Regions from separate parts of the Absiella sp. AM09-50 genome, predicted to be linked through region 2. Evidence: predicted binding sites of a transcription regulator. Region 2 holds the regulator's gene; each other region holds the start of a gene.

Region 1 (10,305 bases), on a different contig from region 2:
TCAATATTACAGACTTTGATACACGAAAGTAATCCATTCCCTGATAAGTATCTTCTATTTCATACAGTTTTTGTTTAATTTCATATACATCTTTTTCTGTATATAGAAATACTTTATGATCCACGGATTCAAAATAATAAACATCCTGTGGTCGTATGCGGGCAATCTTTTCATTTGCTGTGCCAATTAATAATTCGTCTTTTGATTTTAGTTGATGGATCAGCTTCATAATCGAATCATCTAATGTATCGCAGCGAATAATAATTGTATCTTCTTCATCTTTTGATGTTTTCTCCTCAATGATGATTTTCATATGCTCCTCCTAACAATCAAAGCGACTACGTTTCTGTAGTAAATATGTGGATATGATTAATGCTATTATACCACAAAGGCATAAGCCAAAGATTGTTAAGGTATGGGAAACTTGATGGTGCTGTATGTAAATGATGATACCCATGGCCTCTTGATAGCCTTGAAGTGCTGCATCTGGTAAACCATGGAAGGCTTGTTGAAGCGAAGAAGTGGTAAAGACATCTCGCAATAGCGCAGATTCATGAATAAATGGCATCGCTTTTAAAATATTTTGTACAAATTGTGGAAGTAAGCCCATTGGCAGATATATCCCACCCACAAAGCCAATCAAAGTACCTGCAAGAGTTGAGAAAGCTCCCCAGGCACGATCACTTTTTACCCATTGGGCAATCAACAATACCAATGCACTTGATACCATGATATCAATTATTAAATAGAATAATACAGTGAACAAAGAAGATATGGTAAGAAAGTAGTAACCACTGAAGGATACATAAAGGTTAGATAACAGCAGGATTAACAGGCTCATTAACATACTACATATAATGGAAGATACAAGGTAAGAGCTGGTAATCATACTTCGGGATATTGGTGCTGTATACAGGCTTTCCAGTTTATGATCTTCTTTATCTTTCACATACATACCGATCATAGTGACAGGTATGGTAAAAGCATTCACACTTAGGATACCTGCGATTGTCCACATCACGATGATATGATTAGCATCAGCATCACTTATGGTACCATGTAGATGATTGATCAATTGTACCAGTTCGTTCTTGTTCATGTCACCTAAAAATACAAGCATTAAAAGAATTACGATAAAGACGGATAACAAAGAGAAAAGTACGGCAGAACGATCACGAAAATATAAGTATAAATTACGTTTTATTAATTGTCTAAATGCAAACATTTGTTTCACCTTCTTCCTTTAATGTTTTCCCTGTAACATGCAGAAACACATCATCCATGGTTCCTTGTAGTACCTCAAAGCCGTTGATATATGGTTTTACTTTATCCAGAATTTCTATGGCATCCTTTGTATGAGTAAGTGAGATCGTGATATGCTGGATATCTTTTTGACTTGGATATGGTAGTGTGGAAAGGATGGTTTCCAGTTGTTTGATTTGATGTGAATGCAAAACAAGTCTGTCTTTTGCATAGGCTTCCTTCAACTCATAAGGAGTGCCATACTCCATCAACAAGCCATGATCAATCAAGGCGATATGATCTGCCTGTGCGGCTTCTTCCATATAATGTGTGGTAAGAAAAACAGTCATGTTGGTATGTTTGCGCAAGGTATCAATACAGTACCAAACGGATTGTCTGGTCGCAGGATCAAGACCAGTGGTTGGTTCATCCAAAAATAAAATCTTTGGGGAATGCATGAGTGCTCTTGCGATTTCACATCTTCTTTTCTGTCCACCTGACAACTTTTGAAAAGGGCGAGTAAGAATTTCATCGAGCTTCAAAAGATTACTTACTTCCTGGAGGCGTACCTTTAGTTTATTAGGATCTTGTTCATAAAGAGATCCACGAATCATCAGGTTTTCCTTGATTGTTAAAGCATCATCCAGACAATTCTGTTGTGATACTATGCCAATCCTTTTTCTGATTTCCTGATTATGTTTTCCTAGAGAATATCCACAGATATTCGCACTTCCACCACTTGGTGTAAACAGAGTACATAACATCTGGATCGTGGTTGATTTACCAGCTCCGTTGACACCTAAAAAACCAAATAATTCACCCTCTTCCACATGAAAACTTATATCCTGTACTGCATGTATTTTCCCATAATCTTTCTTTAGATGATTCACTTCCATAACGTTCATTATTTCTTCCTCCTTTATGTGACCTTACTTTACAACATGAAAAAAGCAGCTACAAGATGGCAGCTGCTAAGTGGGGTTGTGCGATATGCAAGTGGTATAAAACAGGGGGTAAGTTGCATTTATGAGTTTTGATATATTATTTCATATATTATCTAAATTGTTTTTTGTTTATCAACTTCACGCAAATAGGATAAAAATATATATTCCAATACTGTTAAAAAATTTACAAAAGAATTATGGTCAACATTTCCAGCAAGTGGGACAGCACTAGATACAGCGTATAGACGATAATCACAAAGAGAAGCAAGCGGATTGTTATGAAAGTTTGTGATAGATGCGGTCTTTACGCCTTTTAGGTGAAGAAGCTGCATGGTATCTTTGATTTTTTCCATATTGCCTGATAATGATAAGATAATCACAAAATCATCAGGATTCAGATTTTTTGACAACATACGAAACTCATCACTGGCGCCAATATAATAGATGTATTTATTTACTTCCATAAACATACGCTGCATTTCCATAGCACAATAACGCTGTGCTTGTCCGGTTCCATAGACAACAACATTTTTAGATAAATGAATTAGTTTTACGATATCTTTTAAATCAGTGGAGGTTTCCATCTGCTGGCAGGTACTTAAAAAATCTAATTTGATATTTTGTATATCACTGGTATCTTTTTTCTTAAATTTATCAGCATTATCCCATTTGATACAGCTTTTAAACTCACTGAAACCACTAAATCCAAGCTTTTGTGTCAATCGCAAAATTGTACTTTTGGAAGTATTACATTTTTTTGCTAATTCTTCGATATTCATATCTTTTATGGCATAAAGATCATCCATTATGATGGTAAGACTTTGCATATCGGATGCATTTAATTTATCATAATTTTTATTGATTGCTTCTATCAGCATAAAGCCACCTCGCTTTTACATAATCTTACCATACTGTTTAAGAAATTACCGCATGAAAATAAGAAAATGACAGAGAATATCTGTCATTTAAAATATTGTGATTGTTTCTTTACATGTGACCTGTTTAGGTAATTGTGGTAGATGTAATTCACTTTCATTAGGGAAAACGATGATGATAACGGAATCATAGCCTTTTTCTTCTATAAAAGGAAGATCTATTTGTAAGAGTGAATCACCAGCAGATATCTTTTGATCTTGTTTCACCATTACCTGAAAGCCTTGCCCCTGTAATTCTACAGTATCAATACCTACATGAATTAACATTTCTTTTCCATCTTGAAAACTGATTCCCATCGCATGCCCAGTAGGGAATATCATTTTAATCGTGCCATCTACAGGAGATACAATGTTTTGTGAAGATGGTTTAATCGCAAAGCCACATCCCATCATTCCACTGCGAAATGTTTCATCATTGACCATAGATAACGGAATCATTTCACCACTTACGGGTATCATAAATGTATTTTTCTTCTTCTTAAAAAACATATTATTTTAACTCCGGCCAGTATGCTTTATTTACTTCATATAAATCATCTAATATCTGTTTTGCCACCGTAACACTTGGAACGGTTTTAGATAAGGCGATTGCCTGCCATAGTTTTTGATAAGAACCTTCCATCCAAGCATCAACAACTAGCTTTTCTACTGCGACTTGTTCTTCCATCATACCTTTTTGGAATGTTGGTATTGTGCCTACAAATAATGGTTCAGGACCAGCAGAACTTACTAAACAAGGAACCTCTACCATAGCGGTTTTATCAAAGTTTTCAATAATACCATTGTTTTCTACAATCAATAACATTCTTGCATAGGTATTAAATTTTAAAGCAGTCGCTAAATCAACAATATAAGATGCATGTTCATCTAATGATAATTCATCACCACGGAATTCATTCTTTTCCACAATCTGGCGACAAGCAGTAAATACTTCTTTTTCACGTGTATCCATTACCTGATTTGCACGTGTATAATTTGGGTCTGTATGTTCTACGACTGTATCTGGTAATAAATAGTATTTTAAATATGTATTTGGCAGCGTATCAGGATCAATAGCATAAATATCTTTTGCCATTTTATATGTTTCATTCCAGCTGTTATCCCCATGTTGTTTTGCGGAATCGATGTCAGACTGTACCAAATAACCGTTTTCTTTTACATATTCTTTTAACTTAGGCATTAAATCATTGCCTTCTTTATCTCTTACATCATACCACCAGCCAAAATGGTTTAAACCATAATATTTTGTGACAATATCACTTCGTTTTTCAAAACCAAGGATTTCCAGCATATTATTTTCAATACTGATTGGCATATCACAAATATTTAAAATCTTAGAATGTGGACGAAGTCTTCTCATCGCTTCCGCAACAATAGCAGCAGGATTAGAGTAATTTAACAGCCATGCATTAGGAGAGTATTTTTCCATGTAATCAACTAAGTCTAATACACCCTGAATACTTCGCATACCATATGCAATACCTCCAGGACCACAAGTTTCCTGACCAACTACACCATATTTCATAGGGATTTTTTCATCTAATTCACGCATTTTATATTTACCAACACGAATGTGTGCCATTACAAAATCAACATCTGTGAATGCTTCTTCTGGATTACAAGTTGCGAGAAATTCGATTTCTGGATGGTTTTTATGGATAATCAATTCACAAGCATCAGCAATGACTTTTTGACGTTCTTCATCATTGTCATAAAACTTGATTTTTCTTAAAGGGAAACGATCTAAGTGATCTAATAGCATCAAAATGATGCCAGGTGTATAAGTACTGCCTCCTCCGGCAATAACAACAGAGCTTTTTTCTAAAGTATTCATTTTATTTACCTCACTATAATAATTTTTCAAATTCATTCTTTACATTTTCAACATCAAATCCAATGATTACCTGAATGGCTTTGCCTTTTCTAACAACACCTTTTGCGTTGTATTTCTTAAATTCGGCATCATCAGCAATAATCGATTCATCTTTTACACTTAAACGAAGTCTGGTCATACAATTGGTTACTGTGACAATATTATCTTTTCCACCTAATGCTTGAAGGAAGCCTACAGCTTCATCATGGAATATACTATTTGCACCTGATGCATAAGGCTTTCCTAAAGCAACGGTATCTCCCATATCCACTTCACGACCTGGTGTCATAATATTAAAACGTTTGATTGCCCAGTAGAATATTACGAAATAAATAACAGAGAAAATCAATCCAATCACAATATGTGTGACCACTTCACCAGCATGATTTTGTAGCATTGGCATCCAGTTGTATGTGATATAGTCTATCAAGCCACCGCCTTGATAACCAACGACTCCAAACATATATAAAACCATAGACAATAAGGCAGCTAGTACAGCACCTACCGCAAATAATACCGGAGAAATGAATAAGAATGTAAATTCAATTGGTTCTGTGATTCCACATAATACAGCTGGTATTGTCGCAGAAATCAACATAGCAGCTACCTTTTTCTTGTTTTCAGGGCGCGCGGTTTTATACATTGCGAAAGCAATTGCAGGCATTCCCCAAACGGCACAGTTACCATATAAAGCAAACCCACCTGTAGGGAATAATTCTTTTAATGGCGCTGTGGATGCCGCAAATTCATTAACATGTGCCATCCAGTGTGTCCAGTTTCCATCTGCGATAACAGCAGGTCCTAAATCAAATGGTGTCCATAAGAAATGGTGAAGACCAGTTGGAATTGTGATTCTTTCAAGGAAAGTAAATAAGAATACACCTAGATTGCCAGATCTTGATAAGAAGTCTTGCAGGCCTAATATCGCATGTTGTACCATAGGCCATACATAGCAGACAATAAATGCCATTGGAATCATGAATACAAATCCAATGATCACAATTAATGCGGAACCTTGGAAAGAACTTAATACACCAGGTAATTTTTTATCATACCAGCGATTATGAATCCATACAGCAATCGCTGCAATCATAATGGCACCAATCACACTCATATCTAATGTTTTGATACCAGCAATCATGGTAAGTCCACTTGTACCACCGACTTCTTGTGCAAAATCGACTTGGAATAATGATGCGCCAAAGAATGTCAGTAAAGATTGAATAAAATAATTGAAAATAATATAAATAACGAATGATTCCATTGCGGCTCTGCCACTTGCTTTCTTCGCAAGACCAAGTGGTAAAGATATTACAAATAATAAAGGTAACTGGTTGAAAATAGCATATCCTCCATCATACATCATTGACCAGAATTTATACCATATCGTAGTATCAGCAGCTAGTGATCCCATGATATCAGCATTCATAAAGATTGTAGCAAAACCAATAATAATACCGGCAAAAGGCATTAACATTACTGGTGCCATCATTGCGCCACCGAATCGTTGCAATTTCTCCATCATAATAATTTCCTCCTACTTTTTGATGAGATGAGTCTTCGCGAAAGTTTTCATCTGGTTATAAATATACCATAAAAGTATATTTGCACAATGATTTGATAGCGTTTTCGGTACTGGATATAATTGGTTGTGACTTTTCCCAAAACCATGGGAAATTTACCAGAGGAGTCTTTAAAATATATATCAATAAAAAACATTTTGTAGAATTATGATATAATAAAAAGGCTAAGCAGATAAATGAAAGTATTATAAAAATATAAATGGAAGGAGATATTATGAAGCCAAAGCATCAGATATTATATGAAAAAATATTAAAAAAGATTCAGGATCGAGCATGGCCTGATGATAAACTGCCTTCTGAAAAAGAACTAATGGCGATTTATGATGTTTCAAGAGATACGGTTAGAAAAGCACTGCAGCATTTAAGTGAAGATGGTTTCATCATTAGGGCACAGGGAAAAGCTACTACTGTTTTGCGCAATAAAGATTTTGAATTTCCAGTGATGACACTAGATTCTTTTATAGAACAACATGAAAAAGATAGTCAAACGGATATCAAATTATTGGAGAAAATCCAAGCAGGGAATGATATCGCAGAATGTCTACAAATACATCCGAATGAAGAAATCTATCATTTAATCAGAGTGCGTAGTATCAATGGAAAACGTATGATTTTAGATGAAGATTATTTCCCTATTTCATTAATTCCTGATTTAACAAAAGAAGACGCACAGCGTTCCGTCTATGATTATATTGAACAAAAACTAAATTTGAGCATTGGTTTCGCATCCCGTAAATTAAGTGCTGCAAAGGCAGATGCACGAGATTATGAAATGCTGGATTTAGATGATTATAATACGGTTATCGTTCTAACAAGTTATGGATATCTACAAGATGGGCGATTATTTCAATACAATGAATCACATCATCATCCAGAAGAATTTGAATATATGGATATCGCAAAAAGACGTTAGTTATGAACAAAGATTATATATTTATTGATCGCTGGAATATCACAAAAGCAGATTTCATTCCTTCAAAAAATGGCGATACAGTTTTAATATCAGCGAAGTCATTTGGCCCATTAGAGGTTTATGAATGGGGCTTGGATAAAAATCAGGTACCATATAAACTTTATAATTGGTTGGAGAATGATTTCTTTGAAAATGATAATTATCGTGTGTCCATCACAAAAGATGAATTGATTAATCGGATACAATACTTTATTTCTGTGTTTGAAAGTAATGGGCGAATGGATTGGGTAGATCATTATAAAGAGATACTGGAAAAGCTAAATAGCATAATATAGATTGGTTTTATCATAAAGAAGCACGCAAGAGAACAGCGTGCTTTTATCATACGTAAAATGAAAACATTGCGAATATCATGTGAAAAATCATAAAAAATAAAAATTAGAATTGGTGTTGACAAACATGTACGTACAAGATATAATGTAATCGCTTAAGATGAACATGTACGTACAAGTAGAAAAGAGAGAGGTAAAAGATATGTCAGAATTTACAAAGGATGTCGCATCCTTAACAGAATACGTCGGAGGAAAAGAAAATATTGTTTCCGTAACACATTGTGCAACTCGTATGAGATTTGCGTTAAAAGATCAGTCAAAAGCCGATGTCAAAAAGATTGAAGCACTTGCTTCTGTCAAAGGAAGCTTTACACAGGGTGGACAGTTTCAGGTTATTATCGGCAACAAAGTATCCATCTTCTATGAAGAGTTCATTGCCTATACACATTTAAGTGAAGCCACAAAAGAAGAAGTAAAAGCACAGGCAAAAAATAACATGAATCTTCTACAAAGAGCATTAGCAAACCTAGCGGAAATCTTTGCGCCAATCATTCCTGCCATTATTTGTGGAGGTTTGATTTTAGGTTTCCGTAACATTATTGATTCTATTAAGCTCTTTGAAGAAGGCACAAAAACATTAGTAGAAATATCACAATTCTGGAATGGTGTGGATTCATTCTTATGGCTGATTGGGGATGCCATTTTCAACTTCCTTCCAGTTGGTATCGTATGGTCTATCTGTAAGAAAATGCACGTTGATCAAATGCTTGGAATCATTGTTGGTATCACGATTGTATCACCACAATTATTAAGCGCAGGGGCATTGATGTCTACTGCCGCAGAAGATGTACCTTATTGGGACTTTGGATTTACTACTGTACGAATGGTTGGATACCAGTCACAAGTTATCCCTGCAATTCTAATAGGATTTGCGTTTGTGTATATCTATCGATTCTTTAAGAAACATGCACCAGATGCAATTTCTATGATTATCGTACCTTTCTGTTCTGTCGTTCCAACTGTATTATTAGCGCATGTGGTATTAGGACCAGTTGGCTGGGCAATTGGTAACTTTATGTGTGATGTCATTATGGCTGGTTTCAATAGTTCATTTGGATGGTTATTTGGCGGTATTTATGGAATGTTGTATCCATTATTAGTTATTACAGGTATGCATCACGCAATGCTTCCTATTGATATTCAGATTGCCGCAAGTGGTCAGGGATTATTCACATTCCCAATCGTTGCTTTATGTAATATTGCGCAGGCAACTGCCGTATTTGCATTCGCATATATCCATAAGAAAAACAAAGCCGTACAAGAAATCGCAGTGCCTGCATATATTTCTGGTTATCTGGGAGTCACAGAACCAGCAATGTTTGGGGTTAACTTAAAATACTTCTATCCATTTGTAGGTGCCATTATTGGTTCAGGTATTACTGGTTTAATCGCCATGAGTTTAGGTGTATTGGCAAACGGTGTTGGAGTTGGTGGCTTGCCTGCAATCCTTTCTATGCAGCCAACCAGTATGTTATATTTTGGTATTCTGATGATTGTAGATGTGATTGTTGTGTTTATCGTAACATGTATATTATCAAAAACAGCATTTGCCAGAAAGTATGAAGATGAAAACAAATAAATTAGAAAAAGACTGGTGGAAAAAAGCAGTTGTCTATCAGATCTATCCACGCAGTTTCCAAGATAGTAATGATGATGGCATTGGGGATATTCAAGGAATTATTTCACGCTTACCTTATATTAAAAAGTTAGGCACTGATGTCATCTGGCTGTGTCCAGTCTATGCATCACCTAACGATGATAATGGATATGATATATCAGATTATTGTGATATTATGAAAGAATTTGGTACCATGCAGGATATGGATGAATTATTAGAAAAGGCAAATGCAATGGATATCAAAATCATTATGGATCTGGTCGTAAATCATACCAGTGATGAACATATATGGTTCGAAGAAGCAAAGAAGTCCAAAGATAATCCCTATCATGATTATTATATCTGGGTAGATGGCGAGGAAGGCGTACTGCCTAATGATTTAAAGAGTGATTTTGGAGGAAGCGCATGGGAATATGTGCCAGCATGTGGGCAATATTATCTACATTTCTTTAGTAAGAAACAGCCGGATTTAAACTGGGAAAATCCAAAGATGCGAAAGGAAATCTATGCGATGATGAACTACTGGATTGATAAAGGAATCAGTGGTTTCCGTATGGATATGATTGAATTAATTGGAAAAGAGCCAATGCAGATGATTCGTGAAAACGGGCCTAAATTACATACTTATATCAAAGAAATGAATGCGGCAACCTTTGGGAAAGCAAATCTGTTAACGGTGGGAGAAGCTTGGCGTGCAGATATTGAAAAAGCACAACAGTATAGCAATCCTGATGGCAGTGAATTGAGTATGGTATTTCAGTTTGAACATATGAAATTAGATAAGCAGCCAAAGACACCAAAATGG
Region 2 (10,305 bases):
TTTGACTTCCAATACTCGTTTTCCACCACGAACATTTGGCGTAAAACGAGCCTTAAACGTTTTTTCATCGCTTTTTGGATCTTCGATACGATCCATACGATCTAAATATTTGATTTTACTTTGCGCAAATGCTGCTTTATTCTTTTTATAACGGAACTTTTCAATCAGTTCTTCCATACGCTGAATTTCTTTTTGCTGGCGAACATAAGCACTTTTCTGCTGTTCCAAATCACTTTTTTTGGCATTGACATAATTGGTATAATTGCCTGGGTAACGACGCATGACACCATATTCAATTTCATAAACAACATCAACGACATCATCCAAAAACATACGGTCATGAGATACCAGTACAACTGCTTTAGGATAACGTTTTACATAGCCTTCCAGCCATTCAATCGTATCAATATCTAAATGGTTTGTTGGCTCATCTAACAACAATACATCAGGTTTGCTAAGCAGCAGTTTCACAAAAGCAAGTCTTGTTTTCTGACCACCGCTAAAAGTTGCTATGCTTCGTTTTAGATCTTCTTCCTGAAAACCAAATTTTGTGAAAATCGTCATTAGTTCTGAATGATAGGTATAACCTCCCATTTCTTCAAAACGCTGTTGTAGATTCGCAAAACGATTCATATTTTCTTCACTTGGATCCTCACTCATCTGTGTAGTCGCAAGCTCTAATTGTTTTCCAAGTTCTTTTACTTTATCAAATGCATGTTCTAATTCATCTTCCACAAGGGCATTCTCATTAGAAAAGGTCGTCTGTGCAAGATACCCAATGGTTAAGGCACTCTCTGCATGAATTTCTCCTTTATCCAAATGCTCTATATCCGCAATCACTTTTAACAATGTGGTTTTTCCACATCCGTTTCTTCCGACAATTGCGATTTTTTCCGTATTACGGATTTCAAATTGAATATCTTCAAAGATGACATCCGCACCGAATTGTTTTGTTCCCTTATGAATCTGATACTTCATAATCATCACCTATCTATCTCTTTATTAATTTTATCCTTCTAGCACATTAATACTTAATGCAAATGCTTTTGCACATGATTTTACTATTTTCTCTTTATTTTTCTTCCAGTTTGCGGCATCTTCCTCATTTGTGATATACGCAAAATCAAGCTCTACACCCTGCATGCCATTGGCATCTTTAAAGCTCTTGTTGGCTTCTGCACTCGTTTGTGAATATCGACCAGCAAGTGTAGCACGACCTCCACTTTCCCTTAACTGCAGGTTTAAATCATAAATCGTTTCATTATCCAAACGTCCTTGGGTCAGGCTTGTTGTGACAATTCCAGGCCAGCTAGGATTGGTATAATACAAGGAGCCAGCTTTCACTACCTTGTCTTTTTCCATATAATACATCATATTACGGGCAAGTGTAGCGCTGCTATAGGATGAATGCCAAATTTCCATACCATTGGCTTCACTTGATGGATTTGCATTGAACCGCAGGAAAAGATAATATTTTGCCTGTTTCTTATATCCTTTTGAAAGACGACCATCCTCCCCATATGTTTCAATGACCTGATCTTTACTATCCTTTGTGATTTCTACACGCAGACCATAACTTTCAAGTTCTTTTTTCATAATTACTGCCGCATCATACATTTCATCATTTTCCACCAGACCATTGGCTTCATTTCCTTTATCTGGAACATTTTGTACATCGACATTCATTCCATAAGGATCTATCAATACATCGATTTGATCATCATTTGCTTCTTTACTGGTGATATTTAAAAACATATAGTTTTGATCCATTGTGATATTCTGGTCTTTTAAAAGATCCTTATCTGCGATAATACTGACATTTTGTACCTTGCCATTTCGTTTTGCGGTAGTAAAGGTATTGCTTTCCACAGGATTGGCAAATACAACACGTTTTTTTATCATATTATCAATCACATTGACTTCATAAAATCCATCTTTGATGTTTTGTAAGACAATTTTCTGATCCACTGTATTCCCCATGGACATTGTCACTTCACTATCATCACATACATTATGCAGAACCACAGATTTACTAGCCATCGTATCTTTATGAAGTGGAGAATAGCTTTGATCAAAAAGATTTAAGGATTCTCCATAATATAGATAATCCGATACACTCATGATTTCAGCACTTTTTTTATTTAAAACAGATACCGTTTTCTCCGGTGTAAAACCACATACCGTAAAAGAGGTCTTTTTTTCTTCTTTTACTAAAAAGACAGAAACACCGGCATAAATCACAAGAGCAATCAGCAATAACAGTGGAATCAGTATTTTTAATTTTATACGGTATTTTCTTTGTCTTGGTGCATATGCCATCGTTTCGTCCTCCTTTATAATTCAATATCTTTGATATGCTTTGGTGCTTGTGCTTTCTCTGGTGGAAAACTCATATAATTTGCGCCAACCTCTGCATTCAACATATAGTCCGCATTCTTTGGAATGGGCAGTTTTGTATCTTCAAATTCCACATACTGAACAGGAAAAATACTGTCATATGGATAAGTTACCGGATGGAAAAAAGAATTAAAGGTCCATGTCAGATCATAACCAACCATTGGACTGTTTTTATTGATTTCTCCATATTTCTTCGCATTGCGTACAAAACGTTTTTTCAACAGATAAGGATTGATATGCAGGTTTTCAAAAAAGGCAATCAATACCATTAACAACCCATTGCGACATCTCCAGAAAACATCCTTTGTCTGATTTTCACTTACGTGATCAATAATAAAGACATCAATAAAAATTCCATCACTGTCTTTACATTTATTTTTCAAAAGGAAATTTGCTTCTCTACAATATGTACCTTTCAAACGAATCTTCATAGGCGGAATCAATACGTTATATTCCTTGTGTGATTCAAAACTTTGGATTACATATTTATCTCCAAGCTGATCCACAACTTTCAGGAAGCGTTCATAATCTTCTCTCATCATACCAATATCCGCATCATCATCCCATGGAATAAATCCTTTATGACGAACGGCGCCAAGAGCACTTCCTCCTGTCATCCAATAAGGAATATCATTTTTTTGACATACTTCATCTATATCCTTCAGCATCTGTAACAGTACTAATTGAAGCTGGCGTACTGTTATCTTTGTGCCGTCTTCTTTTTCTTTTAATATATATTCTTTCACATTAATCACCAGGTTATATTATAGAGGAAAATAGTCGAGTTCACAATCATTTTCATAAAATATCACAATTTTGAAAGACTTTCAGTAATTTTCCCAGGAAATATTACAAAAATCCTCCTATACGCATGGTTCTCCTTGCGTTATAATAAAGCCAAGAGGTGATGATTATGCAATTACACTATGGTTTGATATCCTGTGCCAGCATCACAGATCGTTTTCTCCATGGCATATTAGAAAACGGGGATATCATTGAAGCAATCGCATCACGAAGTTTGATAAAAGCACAAGAAAAAGCGAAACAATATGCAATACCAAAAGCATATGGATCTTATGAAGAAATATATCTGGACCCTGATGTGGATATCGTATATATTTCCAATAACAATGCGAATCATGTAAAAGAAATCAAAAAAGCTTTATCCTATAAAAAACATGTTATATGTGAAAAACCTATTGCTTTAGATCCAGAAGATGGAAAAGATCTGTTCTATTACGCCAGAAAACAAGGATGTTTCCTGATGGAAGCACAAAAAAGCTTGTTTCTGCCTGTGATGCAGGATATCTATCATATCATTAAAACAAAACAGCTGGGCGATTTACATCAAGTATCCTTATCTTCCAGTTTTCCTAATCCAACTGCCACATGGATGCATGATCCAATGCAGGGTGGTGTCGTATATGGAAGTGCCAATTATACCATTGAATTGCTGGATTATTTGATAGAGCCAAATACGATTCATGTAAGTGCATTAGGCACGAAAGAAGAAAATGGCACATGCAATCGTGTAAGTATTTCTATGATTATGGATGATGTACTCATCAACAGCACGATTTCCATGAAAGGCGACACAAAAAAACAAGCCATTTTTTATTTCACAAATGGCTATATTGAAGTTCCTTTATATTGGAGAGCACGAGAATATCGTATCATCCAGCAAGATCATATCAAGCGTATCATCTATCCATGCCGCTATGAAATGAAATATGAAGTTCTCCATATAAATGAATGTATCTCAAAGGGTTTATTAGAAAGTCCTGTAATGAGCGCACAAAGAAGCACCATTTGTTGTCAACTAGTGAACCAGATTATCAGGCAAATATAAAAGAACTGCTGAATTTCCAGCAGTTTTTCTTTTAATATAATAAATTTCTTGGTGTACGTGGGAATGGTTCAACATCACGAATGTTTGAAATACCAGTCAGATACATCAACATACGATCAAAGCCAAGACCAAATCCTGCATGTTTACATCCACCAAAGCGACGTAAATCCATGTACCATTGTAAAGAATCACTTTCCATACCCATTTCTTTCATACGTTCAGCTAATACATCATAGCGTTCTTCTCTCTGGCTTCCACCAACAAGTTCTCCTACACCTGGTACTAACAAGTCACAAGCAGCCACTGTTTTACCATCTTCATTCATACGCATATAGAATGCTTTGATATCTTTAGGATAATCAATCAAGAATACAGGACCGTTTACAACTTTTTCGCATAAGTAACGTTCATGTTCACTCTGAAGATCCATGCCCCATTCGATTTTGTTGTTTTCAAATTTTACATCAGCTTTCTTCAATTCTTCGATAGCTTCTGTATATGTCATGCGTTTAAATTCGCTGTTCATAACCTTTGTGATACGATCAATACATTCTTTATCAATCATCTTTTCAAAGAATTTCATTTCTTCAGGTGCATTATCTAATACATACTGGATACAATATTTAATCATATCTTCAATCAGATTCATATCATCATCTAAATCCGCAAATGCGATTTCAGGTTCAATCATCCAGAATTCAGAAGCATGACGTGTCGTATTAGAGTTTTCTGCACGGAAAGTAGGGCCAAAGGTATAAACATCACGGAATGCCATAGCGAATGCTTCCACATGCAGCTGTCCAGAAACAGTTAAAGAAGCATGCTTTCCAAAGAAATCTTCTTCATAGTTTGTATCTTCACGTGTTGTAACAGTGAATGTTTCACCAGCTCCCTCTGCATCATTTCCAGTAATTACTGGTGTGTGCACATACACAAATCCTTGGTTCTGGAAAAATTCATGAATAGCCATAGATAATACAGAACGCAAACGAAATACTGCATAGAATGTGTTTGCACGAGGACGAAGATGTGCAATTTCACGCATATATTCAAAGCTGTGACGTTTCTTCTGTAAAGGATAGTCACGATCACAATCACCTTCTAATATAACTTCAGTGACCTGAATTTCAAATGGTTGTTTTCCTTCTGGTGTCAACACAAATTTACCAGTAACAGTTAAAGCTGCACCTGTAGGATATTTCTCCACTTCTTTAAAGTTTTTTAAATCTTGTGTATACACTAACTGAGCATTGCGGAAATACGTACCATCATTTAATTCAATGAAGCCTAATTTCCCACTGCAGCGATTTGTTCTGATCCATCCCTGTAACTGTACATATTCCATTGAGTCTAGTTCTACATGAGATCCACTTAATACGATTTCATATAGTTCGCGAATAGTCATAAATTCAAACATGTTATTTCCTCCTTTTTATCATAAAAAAAACGTTCCCATCACAGGAACGCTTGTTTTAGCGCGGTGCCATCCTGATTCTTCATGCATAGCATAAAGCATCTTTTTAGCATGTAACGTATGCCTGACGAAATCGTCTACTTTAGTTCTCCGATTCTACTCCACAGGTGTTCTCCATAAGCCTTTCGTTCTGCCTTTCACCAACCGCAGAATCGCTTTTTTCGAAACAATCTTATTTCGTCCTGTTTCCTTGTATTTCAACTCTTGTTTAGATGATACCACAAGTATCCTCCATTTTACAAGCTTTTTTTACAAATGTCCGATATTTAGTTTGTTTGTTTCAAAAACCAGCTCCTGAATAGACGTTACAACATCAATACTCTTTAATATAACGCCCTTTGGAATCTGAATATGTTCATGTGTAAAGTCAATTAGTCCAATGATGCCACAGGCAATCAAACGATCAACGGTCTGTTGAATATTATCACTGATCGCAAGAATAGCGATACGACAGCCATCAGGAACCCGTTGCTCCAGCTCACTGATATCATAAACAGGAATACCAAAACGAACACCCTGACGATCTGGATTGATATCAAATGCACAGGAAATTTCACCAACGACATAATCCCATTTATTATACTTCATCAATGCACGTCCCATGTTGCCTGCACCTACCAGTATGATCTTTTCATCAAAATCCATACCTAGTTCCTGATTAAAAATTTCAATCAGCCGGTTGACATCATACCCATAGCCCTGTTTTCCAAGATTGCCAAGGAAAGAGAAATCACGACGAATGGTAGTTGGCTCAATATTCACAACACTCGCCAACTCTTTAGACATGATACGTTCCACACCGGAACTTTGTAATTTTCGCAGCGCCTTCAAATATACAGGATATCGTTGCAGCGTTGCCTTTGGTACGTTCTTTTCACTCATGTATATCACCTATGAGTTAGTATACCACGAATTTTTCTATTTGTGAATAAATTAATAAGTTTAACATGCAAAACATTCACATATTTTATAATAACCATATCATAAATTCTTATACGCTAACAAAAAGACAGCAAATGCTGCTGTCTGAAAATTTAACGCTCTAATTCCATTCCCGGATTTGCGGTTAAATCAAAATCTCCACGCTCGCCATGCAGGTATGCCACCGTACCGGCAACACCAATCATTGCCGCATTATCGGTACAACAAGAAAGTGGTGGAATAATAAACTCAACATCCGGATATTGATTTGTTAAATCCACACTGACTTTTTCACGCAGACAAGAGTTCGCCGCAACACCACCAGCCAGTACCATCTGCTTTGGATGATATTGTTCAATTGCTTTTCTTGCCCGCAGCAATAATGCCTCAAAAGCCGTTTCCTGATAAGATGCCGCAAGGTCTGCAGGTACAAAGCTTTCTCCTTTACGTTTGCATCGATCAATAAACTGTAACACACTGCTCTTTAAACCACTAAATGAAAAATCAAGTTCATTTTCGGTCTTAGGTTTTGCTAATTGATAAACAGGCTTTCCTTCTTTCGCAAGTTTATCCACATAAACACCGCCAGGATATGGAAGTCCAAGAACACGGCCAACCTTATCTCCAGCTTCACCAATCGCATCATCCTGGGTCGTACCAAGAATCTCAAAGCTCCATTCATCTTTCATATAGACTAATTCTGTATGTCCACCAGATACTACAAGGGCTAGCAATGGAAATTTTAAATCCGCAATCAAACGATTTGCGTAGATATGTCCAGCAATATGATGCACAGGAATCAAAGGTTTATTAAAAGCCCATGCCAGCGTTTTAGCGGCTTGTACACCTACATGCAGGCTGCCCACCAGACCAGGTCCCTGTGTCACAGCAATACCATCCATATCTTCTACTTCCATATTTGCCTGTTTCAAAGCTTCTTCAATGACCATAGAAATATTTTCCACATGGATACGGCTTGCAACTTCAGGAATGACACCACCGAAATCTTTATGTACATCAATTTGTGTAGCGACGACGTTTGCCAATACTTCTTTTCCGTTTTTTATGATTGCGACTGCCGTTTCATCACAACTGGATTCAATCGCAAGAATATACGTATCTTTCATAAACAGCTTCCTTTCAAGGCCTTTACCAAAACATAGGCATCTTCCCCATTATCATGATAATACCCTTTTCTCGTATTTACATTGATAAAATCGTATGATTCATATAATCGTTGTGCCGCAATATTGCTGACACGAACCTCTAGTGACAATGTTTCACAATGCATTCTTTCCACATCTTCTATCATTTGATCCATTAAAAGATGTGCTAGATGCTTGCCACGATATTGCGGTAAGACAGCGATTTTCGCTAATTGTGCAATATCAAAAGTAACCCAATAATCAATGAATCCAATAATTTTGCCTTCTTCTTTTAACACATAGATAAAGGCATAATCATTTTCTTCTAATTCATATAAATATTGTTCCTTACTCCATGGCGCAGGAAAACAAATAGCATCAATTGCAACGATTTCATCAAGATCTTCTTTTTTTAATGCTTCCAGCATACTATTTTACCATATAGGCACTCTGGTCTTTTAAATAACGTGGTGTTAAGATATGAATGTTTTCCACTTTTCTTGCGTAAGGACGCAAAAGTTTAAAATTTTCAATAAAATCAATATCTGTTGTTTCCATATCGATCAAAGAAGTATCCCCAATTACTTTTAAATCTGGATGTTCTTTTAAGTAGGCTTTAATTTCATCCAGGTTCATGATACATTCTTCTTTGTCAAACACTCCATGATTTAAACTACCAGCATATGCACGAGAACTTCTCGCATCCAGCATAACGAATACATGATCATTTACTCCTGCATATAATTGCAAGGTTGATATACAATATAACGGGATATGTTTTCTCGTACATAAAACCTTTGCGACTGCCATCGCAATACGTACCCCAGTATAGCTACCTGGCCCATCTGTAATCATGACTTCATCCAAATCATCAGCTTTCCAGCCAACGCTGTCCATACAGGCAATTAATTCCGGAAATAAAGTTTCACTTTGCTGCTTCCAGCAAGACAAAGCTTTTCCAGCTTTTACTTCACCATCTTCTAACAGCACAATCACCAAATGGCGATGTGCACTATCCATACATAAGGTTTTCATTATAATTCCCTCACAATCTTTTCATATGCTTCACCGACTGCCTTAAACATAAATGTTCTTTCTTCTTCTCCACTACGATGGATTTCGATTTCCAATCGTTGTTTAGGCAACTGTTCTTCTATGAAACCAGGCCATTCCACAACACATACACCATCTGCATCAAATACTTCCTCAAACCCTAAGTCTTGAGAAATACCTTCTAAACGATATGCATCAATGTGGTATAAGGGCATCGTTCCATTATATGTCTTTAAAATCGTAAAAGTTGGGGAATTAATTACTTTTTTAACACCAATTGCTTTACCAATTGACTTTGTTAGTGTAGTTTTTCCAGCACCCAAATCCCCCGTTAAGGTGATTAATGATCCAGGAAATAATAATGCTCCCAGCTTTTCGCCTAATGCTGCTGTTTCATCTAAGGAATGTACAACGATTTCTTTCATACAAACACCTCCTGTTTTTAACGATTACGTTCTTTCAAACGTTTATATACAAAATTAAAGAATGGATATACAAGTTTATTCACCGGAATATCAAATTCTCCAATAAATTCATTGATCATTGGATTAAAGTTATCTTTGAATTTCGTTAAACCATCATCCAAAGAACCTTCTACACCACCCATATTACAAGTACCACAGCCATTTTCAAATGCCCACTTCATGTTTTTTACATAAATATAGTATTGAGGCATAAATTTCTTAAAACGTTGATCCATACCTGCATATAGCATTTCACAAGTATGTCCATAACGAATACTTAAAACACCTGCAATATGTATGGTTCCCTTTACTTGATCCATTTCATCGAATATTTCTTTAAACTCTTTTACATCTTTTTCCAAAGAACGTTCCATATCCTGTAAACGGCGCAATTTCTTTTTCGCATTTTCAGGACATTCTTCTATTTCCTTCTCAATATCTTCATGTTTTTTAATATATTCATGGTATAGTGCTTCTAAATCTACACTTGCAAGGAAAATCTTTGCGTCTGTTGGATAGGCTTCACACAGTTTTTTGAAATATTCAAGGTTACGCAAATGAACACCTTTACGTTCCTCTGTTAATTCTACCAGACGGGCAAACTCTTCTGCAAATTCTATGCCTCCCATTTCAACTTCAACATTGCGTTTTAGTGCATCTTTCATCAAACGTTTTGTATGACGAGGAAGACTTTCTTCAAAATCATCACACTTATACACATTGGATTGAAAACGTGGCTGTATAGTATCCGCGATATGCATCGTAAAGCCTAAATGTTTTCCTCCAACTTGCTTCATATGATTGATATATTCTTCAGTATCTTCATAACGATTGGTGTTGTATTCACTTGATTTATAATCATTTACATGAATGCCTGGATCAACCTTAATAAAGATACAATGATCTTTCTTACTATATTTTTTTAATCCTTCAAAATATGTATTAATAATTTCCTGTTTATGAAAATCCATAACCGGTCCTTTTGGCAGATAATACATTGTA
Region 3 (10,305 bases), on a different contig from region 2:
TAAAAAGTGGTGTCGATAACATTGTATGTTGTCAGCCATTTGGCTGTCTGCCTAACCATATCGTTGCCAAAGGTATGATGAGAAAAATCAAAAATGTCTATCCTCAGGCAAATATCGTTGCGGTGGATTATGATCCTAGTGCCACAAAGGTCAATCAGGAAAACCGTTTAAAACTGATGCTGTCCAATGCTCGTTTAAATGATACTTTCAAGAAACAGGAAGAAACAAAGGATGAACAGGTAAACCGCCAGAGAAATTACGCTTATACACAACGCTAAACCGGAAAAAAACTCCGGTTTTTTTATGAATATCAAAAAAATACTTGACCTGAACGCGACGTACAGGTATATCCTTTTGTTGTAAGGAGGTTTCCCAATATGAGAATCAATGAAGTAAGTGAAAAATGTAATATCACAAAAAGAGCAATTAAGTACTATGAAGAAAAGCACCTGATAAAGATAAAAAAAGATGAAAATGGTTATCGTTGTTATACAACAGACGATGTTAAACGTTTAAAGGAAATCAACTGTTATCGAAAACTTGATATTGAAATTCAAAAGATCAAAGAAATACTTGAATATCCCGAAAGAAAGCATCAGATTCTATCACAGATCTATGAAGAAAAACAAAAAGAGCAGCTGGAATATGATGCTCGTCTAAAGCTGCTTCGTCAATTGATTGATGAAAAAACAGATGATTATGAAAATATAGAAGAGAAAGTCGATTATTTAAATATTGCCCATGCGCTCAAAGATATGGTGCCTGGCAGTTTTGGAGATTACCTTTTCTATCATTTCCAGCCATATCTTCAAATCAAACTGGAAAGTGAAGAACAAAAAGATGCCTATCGTAACATATTAGCCTTTTGTGATCGTACAAATATAAAAATCCCATGGAATTATCGTTTCGCCTTATTTATTCAAAAGAAAACCAATACCAGTTTAGAAAAACAAACACTAGCGATGGATCAAAAACTGCAAAGCATGCTACATCCTACAGAAGAAGAATATGAAAAAGCGAAGTCCATGATGATTAAACAGGCAAAACTAAGAAAACACTGGTTTATAAAATACCAGCCGGCAATGATAATGCATCGCAAGTTCATGAAACGATTACAGGATAGTGGCTATAATGATATTTTTATTCCAAATATGATACGTTTAAGTCCCTCATACAAAGAATATTATGACGCATTAAAAGCTTTTAATGATCGAATCTGTAGAGATACAGGTGTCCATTATGACGCAAATTACAATTTAGTTCTATAAAGCCAATCTTATGATTGGTTTTTTCATACAAAAAAAACTGCCCAGCATTGAGCAGTTAATTATCAGCAATTAGATTAAGCTAACGTTAGAAGCCTGATCTCCACGATCACCTGATACGATATCAAAGCTTACTTTCTGACCTTCTTCTAAAGTTTTATATCCTTCGATATTTAATTTAGAATAGTGAACAAAAATATCTTTTCCTGTATCACATGTGATAAATCCGTATCCTTTGTCTGCATTAAACCATTTTACTTTACCTGTACTCATTTTAGTACCTCCTATAAATTTAATAAGAAGCCCTCTAGGTATAAAAAATCACATATAAATGTAGATTGTTAAGCCTGAGATATAATTACAATCAACATTACATGTGAATCATAGTTATTTTGCTTTTTATTACTTATTCAGTATAACACAGATTCCACTAAAGGCAAGCTTTATTTTCAAATCTTTTATGTACGCAACAATGGACGTCCGCTGTCGTACAAAAAAAGTCCTCTCTACAAGGACTTATCTGTTTCATCTGGCAGGGGTAGAGAGGATCGAACTCCCATCAGCGGTTTTGGAGACCGTTATACTACCATTGTACTATACCCCTAGTTTTTCTGCCTTTTTATATTACCATAGATTAAAAAATATGGCAACAAAAATTTTATTTTTTTATCGTAATTCGTCCATTTTTGTTTCATAATAAAGAGGGCTTCTTATCTAACATTCAGATATGCTAACATATAATTTTTTACAGGAGGTACGTGGTCATGAACAAAACATCCATCAAAATGTTGCTTTATATTCTGTTTGCACTTTTATATATTGCTAATAGCGTCTATCTGACACAGATCAGTGGATTATTCATCCACAGTGCAATCGTATGGAATCTTTTTTTAGCTGTACTTCCCCTATTATGTTCCATCATTTACACACATACTGCCTCACATCATCAAGTTATTCACATTCTATCCTTCATCGCCTGGCTTTTATTATTCCCAAATGCCCCTTATATGATCACAGATTTCATTCATCTTGCACCGCTTAGTTTTTATGAATTTACTGCAACAGGTAGTATCTATCTTCAAAATATTTTTACCTGGATACAATTATTACATATTGCACTTGGTGTTTTTATCGGCGTGCTTACAGGATTTAAAAGCCTATCAATCATTCACGATGATTTCAAAAAAAGATTTCCTACCTATGTTGTAGCTATCTTAATGGTATTTATATTTTTATCCACTGGCTATGGTGTATTCTTGGGGCGCTTTCTTCGTCTAAACTCCTGGGATATTCTTCATCCTATCACACTTTTCTTACAAATCATTTCACAAACCAATCTTTTTGCCATTTTATTTTCCATTACTTTTGCGATTTTCCTTGGTATACTATATACCTTCTACCGCTCACTTTCCCAAAAGAAAAATCCTCAATGTGAGGACTCTTCTATAATCTGATATTGTTGTGTATGAAGATTGATGAGAACCTTTATCCCATTATCATACGTAATAGTTTGTACCTGATAATCGCCTTCCACAAAGCTGTGATTGATCATCGCGCAATGTGCTACTTTCTTTTGTAAATCACAAACAATCTGGCTTCTTCTGATTTTCTCATCCAAAGTAAGCTGCTCATACATTTCAGTAAAAACACCATCTGTATTAGGATATGCGCCATCCTTTTCTAAATATGGTGCGCCTCCATTTAATAATGCGAATAACATCTGATCATCATGTCCTTTGATTTTTTCCATTGGCCAAGGTAAGATCATACATTCATGATATACCAGATTAAATAATGGCACATCAATTCCAATTGTTAAAGCATCAGGTGCATGCATCATGGAATGATATGGTCCATAATGTGCAAAAATCAAATGTTTAATTGCCCAGTCATTTGCCTCTTCACTGCTGGCAAGGATTCCCTTGCTTTCTAAATATGCAAAACACTGCTCACGATAGGCAAGACTTTCTTTACGTGTTACACGATGAAGTGGATGGTAGCATTCATCCGGTTCATTACAGGTAAATACATCCAGATAACTGGCGTGTGGATAGATGCCTTCCTGAAACAGCTTTTCAAAATTACGTTTCACAAACATTGGGGCTATGGAAGAGCATAAATAACTTTGTACTCCTCCTGCCCAGTATTTATGCGATGGCATGTGCTGATGTGCATCCCATACTGCCATTTCTTCATGATAACTGTCTGCCTCATGATAAAAATCACGGTATTGATCATGCAGGCCTAATAAATAACCATATGTATTCATTGTATCCAATAAATGGTGTAAGCCCTCTTGCCCACCGGCTTCCTCACATATTGGAAAATAATCCGGATGTTGATTATCGTAACCCGGCTGTGCCCATCCATCTAAATGATAATATAATTGTTTCACACCTTTTTCCGCGTATTCCTTAACTTCTTCTTCCCGCTTTTTAAATGTTGTCAAAGAGTTGTTTTTATCCGGATTTTGAGGATCAAAGAAATCAGAATTCTTTGAAACATGTGTTTTAATACCTTTATGCACAAACATACACCCAATTAAATCTTCCACATGAGGATTTCTTATTGCCTTTTCTTTTAATGTAGTGAAATGACCGATTTCCTTTACATATCGCTTATATATCTGACACATAGTATTATGGTCTGCCTGTTTTACAAACTGATAACTGATTGTTCTGGTATAGCGCATCTCATGAAGGGAGGATAGCCAATATACCCCAACATGTGTATAAGGTCCATTGGCTGGATGATCTATGTCATATCCTGCATCCCAAGGCTGCCTTATGATTGCGATATATCCATTTCCATCTTTTATCTGAGAAAACCATGGCATATATGCGTCTGCACAACAAAACTGTCCATGAAATGGTAAACGTTTTACTTCATTTTCCCATGTATTTGGCAACAAAATTCCCTGTTGCACAGTCAATAACGTATAATAGGTATCCTTCTTTTCTTCAAAAGTAAATGGCGCTGGCCAATTGATTTTATGAATCTGATGATCTTCTTTTATCGTAGATAAGGAGCAATACACTTCATTGCTAGTTATATCCACACTCACACTTAATGCCAAAGCAATTTCACTCTGCCTAAAATCTGATAATTCCATCAGCATACCTTTTGAAAATCCTGTATCAATTTTTCTTAATGTCTTATGCAATGCATCTTTTAAATAAATCCTGCCTTCTGTATCATGCTCCATATATGCCTGTTCGGGAATCGTTTCCCATAATACTCCATCCGCACATATACGCAGATGTTGATCTACATCCCAATCCAATATCATATCGTTTATTTTTTCTTTCATTTCCATCACCTAACAACATGATACTATGATGCTTCAGGAAATTGCAAGCAATGTTTACATAAGAATACTGTCTTTCATGAAAAAGCATGTTATAATGATGAACGAATTTATGGAGGATATGCTATGATACGATTGATTGCCTGTGATTTAGATGAAACCTTATTAGATGTACACAAAAACATTCCCCGCTCTAACCTCGATGCTATCCAAAAAGCAAAAGATGCTGGTATTTATTTTGTATGTGCCAGTGGAAGAGGATATACAAGCATGGATACCATTTTAAAACAATTAGACAGTTATCAAAAAGCGAATGAATATACCATCAGCAATAATGGCGGAATCGTTGTAGAAAATAAAGATTTTAAACATATTTGTTTTCATCATTTCTCATTTGAACTTGCGAATGCCTTGTTTACCTATGGTATGTCACAGGATGTCTGTGTTGAAGTCTTTACAGATCATGACGTCTATGCCTTCCATTTAAATGATGATGAAAAGCAATGGCTGATGATGTTTAAAGATGATGCGATCATTTGTGAAGATGATTCAATTGATTTCTTAAAAGATGAACCTATTGTGAAAATCTTATTTGAAAATCAAGATTTACGAATATTACAAAATATTGCGAAGAACATGCAGCCACTGTTAGAAAATAAAGTGAGTCATTCATTTTCCAGCAATCGCTATTTAGAACTCAACCCTATTGGCGTAGATAAAGGAACTGCCTTAAAACAACTTGCTGCATATCTTCATATCCCTATGGAAGAAACGATGGCGATTGGTGATAATGATAACGATATTTCGATGTTGAAAGCTGCTGGTATCAGTGTTGCGGTCGCAAATGCCAGTGACCATGTGCTCGATATCGTTGATTATGTCTGTGAAAAAGATCATAATGAAGGTGCAGTCGCAGAGGCGATTACACATTATATCTTATAAAAACAGCACATTTTCCTATATAAAAAGATGTGCTGTTTTATTTTTTAAAAGTATATACTCGTGACTTCTTTTTACTTATGTTTCAAAATCCATTGCGCAACTTCATCTAAATCCTTTAATTTTGCGCTGATGATATCATCAATATCAGATGAATCACTTACAAGATCAGGCACAAATATGCTCATCATTCCTGCATCATAGGCAGAACGAATACCATGTTTACTATCTTCTAACGCAACTGCATGCCTTGGTTCCACCTGTAAGAGTTCACAAGAGCGAAGATATATTTCAGGAGATGGCTTTGCTTCCTTAACCATATCGCCAAATACAAAGGCATCAAAATACGCATCAATTTGCTTATCTTTTAATTCTCCGAAAGCATATTCTTTAGAAGAAGATGTCGCCACTCCCATTTTAATATCATGCTGTTTCAATACATCTAATAGATGATATAATCCTTTTTTGGCAGGAACATGTTGTTTTGCGATAGCTGTATTCCATGCTTCTCTTGTTTTTGCACGAAATTCATCAAAAGGAAAATCCTGTCCATATACTGCTTGAAAATATGCTTTTCTTTTTTGCACGTTAAAGCCTAAGGTGTGATAAATATGTTCACCCAACTGGCCATATCCCATCGCTTCTCCCGCTATATTCCACGTCTTTTGCACAAGACGCTCACTATCAATCATCAATCCATCTAAATCAAAAACTACTGCTTTGATATTCATGAACATTCCTTCTTTCAACGGGTTTGATTATATCATGACTTTCTTCAATATGAAAGATACATACAGGCGGAAATTTGTTTTATCTATAAGTGTTGACAAAAATACAAAACCGCTGTATCATCAATATGAACAGTGTTCACATATATAAATATCCCACAAAAATTGATGTGGGTTATTATTTTAAATCAAAATGAACATTGTTCATAATATAAAAGGAGGACACTATGAAAGTAAAAAATAAAACATTATTACTACTTGCCAGCATGGTATGGATGATTGCCGGTATTAATATCGCCCGTATAGGATTTCTTTCTTATCAAGGGTATATATCCATTATCAATATCATTTTATCTTTGATTATATTCATTGTTTTCTGGTCAATGATTTTTCAAAAGCTGGTACAAAAACATACCATACGTATCAAACAATATACCACTGAGAAACAGTACTTTTGGAATTTCTTTGATATAAAATCCTTTTGTATCATGGCATTTATGATGACATTTGGTATTCTGATTAGAAACTTCCATTTAATGCCACAATTATTTATCGCAGTATTTTATACAGGACTAGGCCTGGCGCTGGTATTCGCTGGTGCAAGCTTTGGTCATAAATATCTGAATTTTCAAAGATAAAGGAGGAATTGCATATGCAGGCAATTATTGAAACATTATTTGACAGTATCTATCTGACTGGTGTCATGATCCTGGGACTTCTCATGATCAAAAAAAGCAATGGAAATAAACAATATCTGTTATTTGGTATTATGGCTATCGTCTTAGGTCTTGGTGATTCTTTCCACTTAGTACCAAGAGCTCTTGCTTTATGTACAACAGGGCTACAGGATTATACGTTTGCACTTGGGATAGGAAAATTTATCACATCTATAACAATGACGATATTTTACATCATCTTATACTATGTTTGGCGCTTACGCTATCAAATTCAGGGTAAAAACAATATTACAATTGCAGTTTATGTATTAGCAATCATTCGTATTGCTTTGTGTCTATTCCCACAAAATGCATGGACAAGTGCTGCTTCTTCATTATCCTGGGGCATTTATCGCAATATACCATTTACAATTATGGGATTCATCATTATATACTTGTTTTATAATAGTGCAAAAGAAAACCACGATAAGGACTTTCAATATATGTGGCTAACGATTGTCATCAGCTTTGGTTTTTATCTTCCCGTCGTTTTATTCGCAGATATCGTACCGATGATTGGCATGTTGATGATTCCAAAGACTTGTGCTTATATATGGACAGTATATATTGGTTATCATGCTATGAAAAAAGAACACCACTAGCAAAAAGTATCTGATTTGGATACTTTTTCTATTCATAAAAAACATTTGTGTATGCATTTCATCAGATTTATTTTTTCAAATATCCCTACATTCCTGTCTTATATAAATTCTGGATTGTTTCTTTTAAAATATCACTGAATTCCTTCAGATCATCCAATGCAATCACTTAAAAATGAATCTTGACCTTCCTCCATAAAAAAGAGATACATATGTTTCCATACGTATCTCTAATAACTTTAAAACGCGTTTTTATACACTTCTAATACCAGTTCAAATGTACAAGGTCTAGGGTTGCCTCCAGTACATACATCAGCCATTGCCGCATGTGCCAAGTCTTCCAAGTCATCTTCTTTTACACCGATTTCATGTAATGTCTGAGGAATGTTTACATCTAAAGATAATTGACGTACTGCATCAATAGCAGCCTGACGATATTCTTCCTGACTCATTTCATCAACGCCTTCTACACCCATTGCACGTGCAATTTCACGGAATTTTTCACCAGTATAATCTTTATTGAATTCCATAACATATGGTAATAATACCGCATTGGCAACACCATGAGGTGTACCATAAAATGCACTTAATGGATGTGCCATACCATGAACAACGCCTAATCCAACATTAGAGAATGCCATACCTGTGACATATTGTCCAAGTGCCATATCTTCACGACCTTTTGGATCATTTTCTACTGCTTTACGCAAAGAACGTGCAATCAATTCAATAGATTTTAAGTTTAATGTGTCAGCTAATTCCCATGCGCCTAAGGTTGTATAACCTTCAATGGCATGTGTTAATGCATCAAGACCAGTAGATGCTGTCAAACCTTTTGGCATACTGCTCATCATATCAGGATCAACGATAGCCACAACTGGAATATCATGTGTATCCACACATACAAATTTTCTACGTTTTGCTTCATCTGTGATTACATAATTGATTGTAGTTTCTGCGGCAGTACCAGCAGTAGTAGCAACTGCGATCATTGGTACCGCTTTGTTTTTTGTAGGCGCAACACCTTCTAAGGATACGACATCACTAAATTCTGGATTATTGATAATAATACCAATACCTTTTCCAGTATCCTGTGGAGAACCTCCACCAATAGCGATTAAATAATCAGCGCCAGCCTGCTTAAATGCTTCTACACCACCCTGTACAACAGATACAGATGGATTTGCTTTTACTTTATCATAAATTTCGTAAGGTAATCCAGCCTCATCTAATAGATCCGTTACTTTTTTCACAACACCAAATTTTACTAAATCTGCATCAGTAACGATCAATCCTTTTTGAAAGCCTCTTGCTTTTACCTCAGTGACAATTTCCTTGATTGCCCCATATCCATGATAACTAGTTTCATTTAAAATAAAGCGATTTGCCATGTTTCAACACTCCTTTTTCTTTGTTTTTCGCTACCTTTATTTTAATAAAGCGCTTTCACATAAGCAAGTTACAGATATTCATGTTTGTCACATTTTTCACAATTTGAATCATCAAACATCTTTTTTATATATGTGTAGGATAGTTTTTCCAATGGCAAGCCTCTATTGATGCCTTTTTGTGTATTCCCTCCTCTCATCTTCAATACTCATATTATAATATTTTCTTACCTTACAATAACTCTTTTAATTGTTCCTTCAATTTATCAGGCAGCGCTTCAATCAATAAGTCCACGATTGTTTCAATCGCCTGTTTTCTGTCAGTCGCAATCCACTCCATAGTCATGCTTACAGAACCATGGCAGTACATCTCTAAGAGAAAAGATAATTCTGAAGTCAATGGTGCTTTATTTTTGGTTTCAATCAGATTCTTATAGAAATTATAAATACATTCAAAATCATAATGAATCAATGAATTATTATCCTGTGAAGCAAATGCCTGCGCAAAGAACACATATTCCTGTTCAATAAACTGAAACTTTTTCATCAAGCCTTCTTTTAGCGTATATAAAACACCCATTTGTTTAAAAGATTGTTGGGCAAGTACTTCAAAATACCAGTTCACCAAATCATATTTATCCTGAAACAAACGATAAAAGCTTTGACGACTGACATCACAGTTTTCCACGATATCTGTGACGGTTATTTTATCAAGTGGTTTGCTTTTCATTAGTTCTTTCATAGATTTTGCCAGCTTAAATCGTGTTTTATCTTGTACTTTCACGGTTTCCATCCCCTTTTTATGTATTTCTATTATACCAAATTCCTTTCTTATAATCACGAAAAAATATAAGAGCATTTGAGTATACAAAACCCCTTTTCTGGTTCATACTATAAATATAAATTAAGAACAATTCTTAAAAAGGAGGATTTCAATATGAATGAAACAGCATTGTTTAAATTAAGTTATGGTTTATATATTATCTCAGCTACCCATGAAGGTAAAGATGCAGGATGTGTAGTCAATACCCTTCATCAGGTGACGGCAACGCCTATACAGGTTAGTGTTGCGGTCAATAAAAACAATTTTACACAACAGATAATAGAAAAATCCGGTATGTTTAACGCAACTGTATTAACACAGGATGTATCCATGGATATGATTAAACGCTTTGGTTTTCAAAGCAGTAAAGATCATGACAAATTTGATGGGATATCATATGAACGTGATGCACGTGGCATTCCTTATGTAAACGAACATGTGGCAGCACTTCTTTCTTGTAATGTTGTACAGAAATTAGATATTGGTACCCATATGTTATTCATTGGAGAAGTTGTAGACGCACAGATTTTATCTGATGAA

What was found. The regulator Rex, encoded in region 2, represses fermentation and respiration genes when NADH is low (regulators of the CRP and FNR family bind a similar motif). The targets are predictions, from matches to a motif close to GTGAANNNNTTCAC.
Region 1: a site for Rex is predicted at 6,557-6,570, ahead of DW114_RS00225 (alpha-glucoside-specific PTS transporter subunit IIBC). Genes of this name have one in related genera too.
Region 3: a site for Rex is predicted at 9,032-9,045, ahead of fucO (lactaldehyde reductase). Genes of this name have one in related genera too.

Annotation. Positions count from the first base shown of each region.
Region 1 covers NZ_QVFI01000001.1:36,860-47,164, forward strand. Annotated here, with positions in the region: gene DW114_RS00195 (LytTR family DNA-binding domain-containing protein) at 1-313, opposite strand, end outside; gene DW114_RS00200 (ABC transporter permease) at 323-1,225, opposite strand; gene DW114_RS00205 (ABC transporter ATP-binding protein) at 1,212-2,147, opposite strand; gene DW114_RS00210 (MurR/RpiR family transcriptional regulator) at 2,300-3,064, opposite strand; gene DW114_RS00215 (PTS sugar transporter subunit IIA) at 3,152-3,610, opposite strand; gene DW114_RS00220 (6-phospho-alpha-glucosidase) at 3,612-4,955, opposite strand; gene DW114_RS00225 (alpha-glucoside-specific PTS transporter subunit IIBC) at 4,969-6,519, opposite strand; gene treR (trehalose operon repressor) at 6,792-7,490, shown strand; gene DW114_RS00235 (hypothetical protein) at 7,493-7,825, shown strand; gene treB (PTS trehalose transporter subunit IIBC) at 8,025-9,461, shown strand; gene DW114_RS00245 (glycoside hydrolase family 13 protein) at 9,448-10,305, shown strand, end outside.
Region 2 covers NZ_QVFI01000032.1:25,451-35,755, forward strand. Annotated here, with positions in the region: gene DW114_RS18595 (ABC-F family ATP-binding cassette domain-containing protein) at 1-978, opposite strand, end outside; gene DW114_RS18600 (N-acetylmuramoyl-L-alanine amidase) at 1,009-2,319, opposite strand; gene DW114_RS18605 (LicD family protein) at 2,334-3,143, opposite strand; gene DW114_RS18610 (Gfo/Idh/MocA family protein) at 3,311-4,246, shown strand; gene asnS (asparagine--tRNA ligase) at 4,278-5,663, opposite strand; gene DW114_RS18620 (redox-sensing transcriptional repressor Rex) at 5,970-6,602, opposite strand; gene tsaD (tRNA (adenosine(37)-N6)-threonylcarbamoyltransferase complex transferase subunit TsaD) at 6,755-7,768, opposite strand; gene rimI (ribosomal protein S18-alanine N-acetyltransferase) at 7,765-8,214, opposite strand; gene tsaB (tRNA (adenosine(37)-N6)-threonylcarbamoyltransferase complex dimerization subunit type 1 TsaB) at 8,216-8,821, opposite strand; gene tsaE (tRNA (adenosine(37)-N6)-threonylcarbamoyltransferase complex ATPase subunit type 1 TsaE) at 8,821-9,264, opposite strand; gene DW114_RS18645 (peptidoglycan bridge formation glycyltransferase FemA/FemB family protein) at 9,282-10,305, opposite strand, start outside.
Region 3 covers NZ_QVFI01000043.1:7,119-17,423, forward strand. Annotated here, with positions in the region: gene DW114_RS22040 (2-hydroxyacyl-CoA dehydratase) at 1-278, shown strand, start outside; gene DW114_RS19975 (MerR family transcriptional regulator) at 378-1,268, shown strand; gene DW114_RS19980 (cold-shock protein) at 1,338-1,538, opposite strand; tRNA gene DW114_RS19985 (tRNA-Trp) at 1,796-1,869, opposite strand; gene DW114_RS19990 (DUF1361 domain-containing protein) at 2,030-2,719, shown strand; gene DW114_RS19995 (DUF5696 domain-containing protein) at 2,692-4,575, opposite strand; gene DW114_RS20000 (HAD family hydrolase) at 4,699-5,514, shown strand; gene DW114_RS20005 (HAD family hydrolase) at 5,586-6,242, opposite strand; gene DW114_RS20010 (hypothetical protein) at 6,467-6,877, shown strand; gene DW114_RS20015 (hypothetical protein) at 6,892-7,557, shown strand; gene fucO (lactaldehyde reductase) at 7,794-8,945, opposite strand; gene DW114_RS20025 (TetR/AcrR family transcriptional regulator) at 9,175-9,726, opposite strand; gene DW114_RS20030 (flavin reductase) at 9,880-10,305, shown strand, end outside.